Regions from separate parts of the Virgibacillus sp. MG-45 genome, predicted to be linked through region 1. Evidence: a T-box and tRNA genes for the amino acid it is inferred to sense, from the RefSeq annotation. Region 1 holds a T-box; the other holds one or more tRNA genes.
What was found. The T-box of region 1 lies ahead of SPK86_RS03365 (valine--tRNA ligase). A T-box ahead of a tRNA ligase gene usually reads a tRNA of that ligase, here a tRNA-Val.
Positions count from the first base shown of each region.

Region 2: it has a tRNA-Val gene. The T-box ahead of SPK86_RS03365 (valine--tRNA ligase) is inferred to sense a tRNA for this amino acid. The anticodon was not compared.

Region 1 covers NZ_JAXOFU010000002.1:225,541-230,297, reverse strand. The annotation lists gene spoVID (stage VI sporulation protein D) at 147-1,253, shown strand; gene SPK86_RS03375 (phosphotransferase) at 1,348-2,364, shown strand; gene SPK86_RS03370 (hypothetical protein) at 2,361-2,549, opposite strand; T-box leader at 2,723-2,979, shown strand; gene SPK86_RS03365 (valine--tRNA ligase) at 3,058-4,757, shown strand, end outside.
Region 2 covers NZ_JAXOFU010000015.1:48,761-53,517, forward strand. The annotation lists gene mvk (mevalonate kinase) at 1-963, opposite strand; gene SPK86_RS14145 (hydroxymethylglutaryl-CoA reductase, degradative) at 960-2,249, opposite strand; tRNA gene SPK86_RS14150 (tRNA-Lys) at 2,536-2,611, opposite strand; tRNA gene SPK86_RS14155 (tRNA-Gln) at 2,785-2,856, opposite strand; tRNA gene SPK86_RS14160 (tRNA-Tyr) at 2,867-2,951, opposite strand; tRNA gene SPK86_RS14165 (tRNA-Thr) at 2,991-3,066, opposite strand; tRNA gene SPK86_RS14170 (tRNA-Val) at 3,132-3,207, opposite strand; tRNA gene SPK86_RS14175 (tRNA-Glu) at 3,296-3,367, opposite strand; gene fabI (enoyl-ACP reductase FabI) at 3,689-4,465, shown strand; gene SPK86_RS14185 (GLUG motif-containing protein) at 4,637-4,757, opposite strand, start outside.

The DNA of each region.
Region 1 (4,757 bases):
ATTTTTTGAAAAAGATGGCTGTTATTTTCTCGTGATTCATGATAATGATTTTTTGTTCTAAAGCATATCCCCTTCAACTAGGTCATATAGATAAATAAGACAACGGGAGTAAAAATGATTTACATATGCTGAAGGGAGGAAGTCACTTGTCTAATGATCAAGCTATCTTTAGCTTTGAGTTAAACGAAACACTTTATTTTCAAAGAGGACAGGAAGTTGCAGAAATTGTTGGTATTTCATTAGATCCAGAAATATTAATCCAAACGTTTAATGAGTATATTTCTATACGTGGAGTTGTTGAACTACAAGGTGAATATAGAATGGAACCAATGTTTCAAGAAGCGGACGAATATGATGAAGTAGATGATTACGCTGTAAAACGATATGTAGAGAGAGTAGAAGAACAAGCGAATGATTTAGCTGTTTTCGCGCACCGCTTTCCCGTAGAGATTTCTGTGCCAACGTATCGTGTGGAGGATATTGAAAATGTAACAGTAAATATTGCAAGCTTTGATTATGAGATGCCGGATTATACGCAGTTAAGATTACAAGCTACAATTGATATTCATGGAATTAGTGATCGTGCGGATTTAAACACAACAGATACAGCGAAACAACAAGAAGCGGATCGTTTTTCAAAAGAAGAAAATGAAGAAGCCTTTTATATTGATATAAAAAAATCAGAGGAATCAGCATCATCGAGTTATGAATCTGAGTCTTCAACAAAGCATGATGAATCAAGCGAAAGTTCATCTTCTTCAAGTAATGCTGTCGAGTCAACTTCTGAAGAAGAATCAGGGCGTTGGAAAAAGAAGAAAACGCAAACATTAGCAGAGTTCTTTGGAAAGACGGAAGAAGTAGAATCATCATCGTCGGAATCAAGTGGGCAAATGTCATCTGAGGAGTCTTCAATGGAATCGTCATCTTCATGGTATGAGTCATCACGTGAAGCGCACAAGCATAGTGAGAAAGGAAAGGGGAGAAATAAAAGTAGTGTGCCAGATGAATCTATCGAAAGCAGTAGTGCGAGTAGATTTGCTGATTTAAGCTATCTTTCTGATATGATTCGAAATGATGAAGAACGGTATGCTAAAATGCGTCTATGTATTGTGCAAGAAAATGACACACTGGAAAGCATTGCAGAACGTTATCAAACGACTTCAATGCATATCGCTAAAAAGAATAGTTTAGAAGCGGACAGTGTGCAAGCTGGTCAGCTATTATATATTCCCATTCGAAAAAGGGAACGCTAAATAAAGTAGAATATGAAAAGAAAACTAATATTGTATGTATATACCCCTTGCCTATTAGGTCAAGGGGTAAATGAGTGAAATAGGGTGGTGACATATGGAAGCAATTAGAGAAGCATTGTTACATTATGGTATTGCCCCAATGGAGATCGATCAACGAACAAGTCGCATGTTTCGTATTTTTGATGGGAACAAGAGCTATGCATTAAAAAAAAGCAAGCTAAATGCTAATTCTCTTAAAAACTGGGAACATATATATCATTATGGGTATGCCAATGGATTATCCACTATTTTGCCCGTCTATTTAACAAAGGATCGTTCATTATTCGTAAAGATAAATGGTGACTATTACTATTTATCTCCATGGATACAGACGCGATATTTACGTAGTCGTCCAAAGGAAGTGTATCAAGCAATCGGAAAACTTCATTCAGCAACAAAACAGACGAAACCTTATTCTAAAGATGATTCCAAAGATAATATGCTGCAGGATTTTCGACAGTATGCAGCTTATTGCGTTACCTCCCAAAAAAAATTACTGTCAACTGTTGAGAAATTTGAGGCTTCTCATTTTATGTCCCCGTTTGAGCTTCAAGTGTGCACGCATTATCGTGATATGGAACGCTTATTTTTCTGGCTTCAAAAACGTATTGATCAATATCTTGAGGAACAACAAGAAAGGGACGATTACGTATATAGTATTATTCATGGTAACCTGCATAAGGATCATATCTTACAAGGAGAACAGCTTCAATTCATTAATTGGGAGCAAAGTCGATTGGAGCATCCTACGATAGACATTGCGACCTATATTCAAAGCCAAACAACGTATTATGATACAGATAATGATGAATTAATTTCCCATTTTCAATATTATACAGAAGAAAATCCATTAGCAAAACAAGATAAATATTTATTAGCGCTTTATTTATTACACCCTACTTCATATTTGCAATTGGTAGAGGATGATGTGAAGCAACGCTCTTCAGAAAGTATGATTTCACGTGTGCAGAAGCTAGAGAAAGTGTACCGACAGTTGCTTTTTGGCATTCAGTGGAATGAACAATTGGATGAAGAACTTATGCATCAAGATTTAGAAGAAATGGAAAGCTAAATCCATTCCAAGTAAAATGCGATAAATAAGCCGACAAGCAAACCAAGCAAGAACACATCTAATGTTGTCGGAAAAAATAATGTTCGGATTAATTGATAGATTAAAATTGGCAATGTACATGTTTCAATGACGATGAGACATTTTAATATCCAAGGTGGAAGGCGATAACGATAAAACCTAGCCATTGGAAGCTCCTCCCCTCACTGATTTTTATTGTTTTAATATGATATGTATGAAGCAGGCTTTTTCGTGAAAGAATAAAAAAGATATTGTAAATAAATCTATGTGTATTTTTATAAAGCCCCTTTAAAAATCCAGTTGCTTTTTTAGTCAGCATTCGATATGATAAATTAATAAGTGAAATGTAATGATAGGGAGTAGTACAATACGATGTCCTACAGAGAGGGGAACAGATGCTGGAAGTTTCCTAGGAAAAAGTCGGTTGGAAAGTCGCCCTTGATACAGCTGCTTTGAAATGATGAAGGAATTGTTCTTCACCAAATTAGAGGTAGCCGGACACAAGCGTCCGTTATCAAATTGAGTGTACAAAAATGTTTTATGTTTTTGTAAACAAAGGTGGTACCGCGGAGAAGCCCAAGTCTTTTCGTCCTTTATTTTTAAAGGATGAGAAGGCTTTTTTATTTTAATAATTGTACATTTCATTCAATAAATCATTTTAGGAGGAGAACGGATATGCAAGATGAAAAAAATAATACCTTACCATCCAAATATGACCCGAAAGAGGTAGAAAATGGCCGCTATCAATTTTGGCTAGACGGAAAATATTTTGAAGCAACAGGAGATAAGGAAAAAGAGCCATTTACGATTGTGATTCCCCCACCAAATGTAACAGGGAAGCTTCATCTTGGGCATGCATGGGATACAGCAATGCAGGATACAATTGCACGTATGAAAAGAATGCAAGGCTATGATGTACTATGGTTACCTGGTATGGACCATGCCGGAATAGCTACACAAGCAAAGGTAGAAGCTAAATTGAGAGAGCAAGGGAAAAGCCGCTACGATTTAGGGCGCGATAAATTCTTAGAAACGGTTTGGGAATGGAAGGAAGAATACGCGCAATTCATTCGCACGCAATGGGAAAAGCTTGGACTTGGACTTGATTATTCCAGAGAACGCTTTACGATGGATGAAGGATTATCAAATGCAGTACGAGAAGTGTTCGTCACCCTATATGAAAAAGGACTAATCTATCGTGGCGAGTATATTATCAATTGGGATCCAGCAACAAAAACAGCGCTATCCGATATTGAAGTAATATATGAGGAAGTACAAGGAAAGTTCTATCATATGCACTATCCAATTAAAGATAGTGACGAGACGATTGAAATTGCAACAACAAGGCCAGAGACAATGCTTGGAGATACAGCTGTAGCAGTTCATCCAAAAGATGAGCGTTACCAGCATTTAATTGGGAAGAAAGTAATCCTACCTATCGTTGGTCGAGAAATCGAAATTGTTGCAGATGATTATGTAGACATGGAGTTTGGTTCTGGTGCAGTAAAAATCACTCCTGCTCATGATCCGAACGATTTTGAAATTGGCAATCGTCATCAGCTTGCTCGTGTGCTTGTCATGCATGAAGATGGTACGATGAACAATAATGCGGGAAAATATGAAGGACTTGACCGTTTTGAATGTAGAAAGCAAATTGTCAAAGATCTTCAAAAAAGTGGTGTTCTATTTAAAATAGAAGATCATGTTCATCAGGTTGGTCATTCTGAACGTAGTGGGGCCGTTGTAGAGCCTTATTTGTCTACACAGTGGTTTGTTAAAATGCAACCATTAGCCCTTGAAGCGTTAGCTATGCAGAATACTGAAGACAAGGTGAATTTTGTTCCTGAACGCTTCGAGCGAACTTATTTTAATTGGATGGATAATATACGAGATTGGTGTATTTCCCGTCAGCTTTGGTGGGGACATCGAATACCAGCTTGGTATCACAAGGAAACTGGTGAAGTTTTTGTTGGCAGAGAAGCCCCAGAAGATATCGAGAATTGGCAGCAGGATGATGATGTACTTGATACATGGTTTTCATCGGCATTATGGCCATTTTCCACGATGGGCTGGCCAAATGAAGATGCACCAGATTTCAAACGACATTTTCCGACAGATGTGCTTGTGACAGGATACGATATTATCTTTTTCTGGGTAGCACGCATGATCTTTCAATCAAAGGAATTTACTGGGAAGAAACCATTTAAAGATGTTCTATTACATGGATTGATTCGTGATTCGGAAGGTAGAAAGATGAGTAAGTCGTTAGGAAATGGCGTCGATCCAATGGATGTCATTGATAAATACGGTGCAGACTCGTTACGATATTTTCTCCTTACCGGATCAACTCCAGGTCAGGACTTACGTTTTTATTG
Region 2 (4,757 bases), on a different contig from region 1:
TTAGTCATGCTTTTTTAATACAAATGACCAAACTGTATGTGCACCGAATTTTCGTAGTTTGTCGGCAAGCTGTCTTGAATGCACTTCATTTTGAGCAAGCGCAACAATACAGCCACCATTCCCACCACCTGTTAATTTGGCACCTAATGCACCTTCTTGTCGGGCAATGTGAATTAACCGGTTCAAACTAGCATCACTCACTCCTAATGCCTCCAGCTCTTTTTGAGCTTCGTCAAGCAACTGACCAAGAATTTGCTTCCCAGCCTTTTCTAAAGCATGCTTAGCTTGATGTGTTAACGAACCAATCTTTTCTAATTTAGATTGGATCTTTTTCGGTGCTGCCTTTAATAGATCAGCCACCGATTGCACCGCAGAGCGCGTATCACCAATTGTACCAGAGTCGGCAACAATAAAGTGAAAATCATCTGCAGGCTTAATAAAATGAATTGGTTGTTCTTTTTCAAACCAAATAGGAGTTTCTGTTGTAATTGTTAACGTATCAATCCCACTAGGTGCACCATGATTATATGTCTCCGCTATATTTGCTAGCTTTAGTAATTCATCCTGGGTATAAGCGCGCTCTGCATAAGCAAAGATCGACTTTATCACAGCAATAGCCACCGAAGCACTAGAACCGAGTCCCTTGCCAGGCGGAATGGACGATTTTATTTGAATTAATAAATCACTTTTTGGTAATTCAAGATATTCTAATGTCGCATATATACTATTAATAACGCCCTTTAAAGACTTTGGGGCAGACGCTATTGGACCATGATAAAACGTACTATCTATCTTAATCGCACCTGGTACATACTCCACTACTGATTCAACACCAACTAAAGGAAATGGGATGGCAATAGCAGGCTGTCCGTGTACAACCGCATGCTCCCCAATTAAAATTAGTTTACTATGAGCTATACCGATAGCTATTTGTTCTGAAGTTGTTGCATTTTCTACACTCATTTTATATACTGTTCCACCAATTCTTTAGCTTTTCCAACACGGATTTCCTTTTCTTTTACTAGATGTTCTGCAATGATATCAATCATCTCCCCAGTGGCCCCTGCCGCAATTGCTACAGAGCGAGAATGTAGTGCCATATGCCCTTTTTGTATCCCATCGGTCGCCAAAGCTTTTAATGCGCCAAGATTTTGAGCTAAACCAACCGCTACAATGACCTGTGCAAGCTCTTCTGCTGACTCTGTTTGAAGCAAGCGAAGTGCTAGCTTTGCAGTAGGATGTACGCGCGTTGCTCCACCAACCGTACCGATCGCCATTGGTAGTTCAAGCTCACCAACAAGATTTCCTTCTTCATCCACAGACCATGTCGTCATCGAATCATATTTTCCAGTACGAGCCGCATAGGCATGTGCCCCTGCCTCCACAGCTCGCCAATCATTTCCTGTTGCAATAACAACTGGATCAATACCATTCATGATACCTTTATTATGTGTAACTGCACGATACGGATCAGACGCTGCAAATTCATACGCATGTACCACTCCGTCACGTACTTCTTCGCCAGTAAATCCATCATCCGCCAAAAGATGTGGCGGAATAACACATGTCGCTTTTGCCAATGCTTGATCAGCAAAATTAGATAAAATACGTAAGTACACTTTCCCCTTCGTGATTTGTTCAACTGTTGGAGCAAGCGATTCCACCATCGTATTAATAATGTTTGCTCCCATTGCATCACATGTATGAATGTACACATGAATGATAAGCATTTGTCCATAGGTAGCTTGAGGATCGTCATTTAATATTCGGACATCTAAATCTACAGCCCCTCCTCCTCTTGCTACAATGCTCGGATAAGCAGCATTTGCCGCTTTAATTAGCGCTGTCTTTTCCTTTAATATTTCATTTTTTGCTTGATAAAAATCGGCACATCCGACTACTTGGATTTGACCGATCATCGTTCTTCCGGTGGATTCGGTTTTAAACCCTCCTGCATCTCGAACGATTTTTGCAATATAGCTAGCTGAAGCAACAACAGAAGCCTCTTCAATTGCCATAGGAATAATATAATCTTTCCCGTTTATAAGGAAATTTAATCCTAATCCAAGTGGCAACGAAAATGTTCCAATTGTATTCTCAATCATTTTATCAGCCGTCGCTATTGGCAGTGCACCTTCTGTAGAGAGAAGCTCTATTTCATCTGATGTTAAACCATGCTGATGTAAGAGTATATCTCTACGTTCCTCGACTGTCTTTTTGTAAAAACCAGGGATTCTGGAAGAGTTCATGCTATTCCATCCTTTTGTATATCGTCATGATACCTTTTACAATTCTATATATTAGCTTATAAAAATTTTAATTTTTTGTGAGTGCTTGAGCGTAATTTCATTATAATATAAATATAGGCTCATTGCAGTAGGATTTTTACAATGTTAGAAACGTGTAAAATAATTTTTCTGTTTCTATTATCGTGAAAATCGCCTAAAAATGCAAATAAACAAGGCTGTCAATAATAACTACCTTGTTTATTTTATATTATGTATCGTATTTAAATGTTAACACCCATTTTCAAAATGGTGAGCCATACAGGATTCGAACCTGTGACCCTCTGATTAAAAGTCAGATGCTCTACCGACTGAGCTAATGGCTCCTGTGAGATATCATCGGTATGTATTGCGTCCAGCGCAAACTTAATCGTTTAAAAAGGAATCGATGCGCAATAAAAATGCTACTCATGTTCAAACGTAACTCTACCGAGAAAAAACAAAAGCGAGAGCAAATATGATGCTAATCGCTAGGATTTTAAGACTATATATTTAATAGCTGGGCTACCAGGATTCGAACCTGGGAATGACGGGACCAAAACCCGTTGCCTTACCGCTTGGCTATAGCCCAATAATATAAATGGTGGAGGGGGGCAGATTCGAACTGCCGAACCCTGAGGGAGCGGATTTACAGTCCGCCGCGTTTAGCCACTTCGCTACCCCTCCATATCATTAACGGAACTCCACATATTTATTCAAAAAAAATGGTGCCGGCCAGAGGACTTGAACCCCCAACCTACTGATTACAAGTCAGTTGCTCTACCAATTGAGCTAGGCCGGCAAAACACCTTACTATATTATTCGTTACATCACATATATTATACGATGTAGAAGGTGAATAAAAAATGGTGGAGGATGCAGGGCTCGAACCTGCGACCCCTTGCTTGTAAGGCAAGTGCTCTCCCAGCTGAGCTAATCCTCCGACGCACAGCGTGTGACTCGTGCATGTGCTGCAACTAACAGTCGCATACTCTACATGCCTAGCATCACAGCTGTTTTAAAAAGTACGATGACCCGTACGGGATTCGAACCCGTGTTACCGCCGTGAAAGGGCGGTGTCTTAACCGCTTGACCAACGGGCCTTGCAAAGAAAAGTAGTTTATTCTCGAACGCAATTGTCGAAAACCAACGAATCTTATTATATACAGATTATTTGTATTTGTAAAGAGGAATTATCTTTTTTTATTATTATTTTTTTATTCACCTCATATTCGTTTAAAAAAACTGCCACTCCGCCATTTAAAGGGAAGACGGTCAAGTGAAATGAACCGATTTTCTATAAGCCTTTTTGATGTAACACCACTTAATTATAACCAGGTGTTATAATCTAATACTAATTTATACTTTATTCACAATGTCCATTAAGGTATAATATAAGCAATGAATAAACATGGAGGTGCCCTATGTCACAATTATTAAAAGACAAAAACATCGTTATTATGGGTGTGGCAAACGAGCGAAGCATTGCTTGGGGAATAACAAAGTCCTTACATAATGCAGGTGCAAACCTTATTTTTACAAATAGACAGGAACGCTCACACAAAAAATTACTAAAGTTATTGGAACAAAATGACATGGAAGCAAAATTAATTGTAGAATGTGATGTTGCTAGTGATGAAAGTATTACAGCAGCTTTTAATGAAATAAAAAAAGCAGTTGGAGTGATTCACGGTGTTGTCCATTCTGTTGCCTTTGCAAATCGGGAAGAGCTAAAAGGAGAATACGCCGACACTTCTCGTGAAGGATTTTTGGTAGCTCATGAAATCAGCGCGTTTTCATTAGTGGCCGTTTCAAAAGCAGCGAAGGAAATTATGACAGAAGGCGGCAGCATTGTTACACAAACATATTTAGGTGCCGAACGCGTCATTCAAAATTACAATGTAATGGGTGTTGCAAAAGCTTCCTTAGAGGCTAGTGTCCGTTACTTGGCTGAAGATGTAGGAAAGTATGGCATCCGCGTAAATGCCGTTTCAGCAGGTCCAATTCGAACACTTTCTGCTAAAGGGGTATCTGGCTTTAACGATATCAATTCAACCATAGAAGAAAAAGCACCATTGCGCCGAAATGTTGATCAGGATCAAGTAGGCGATGCAACACTTTTCTTCTTAAGCGAGCTTGCACGCGGCGTTACAGGAGAAGTATTACATGTTGATGCTGGATACCATATTATCGGCTATTAATATCGGTGACGAATAACAGAACGAATGGAAAAAAGACAGTCAACCGTTTATAACAAGGAATAAAAGACACTCATAATATTTTGTGAGTGTCTTTTACAATGCTTCTTGGCACATATAAAACTCCTCAAGCAAAACTACTGCTTAAGGAGTTAAACATCGATTACTTTATGTTTAATGCGCAACTTTTTTTCGTTTGTACAAATATAAACCCATTCCCAAAAGAATAATAAATAAACCTATAATCATAAACGTGTACATTGAAGTAGCGGTATTTGGTAACTGCTTTCCAAAT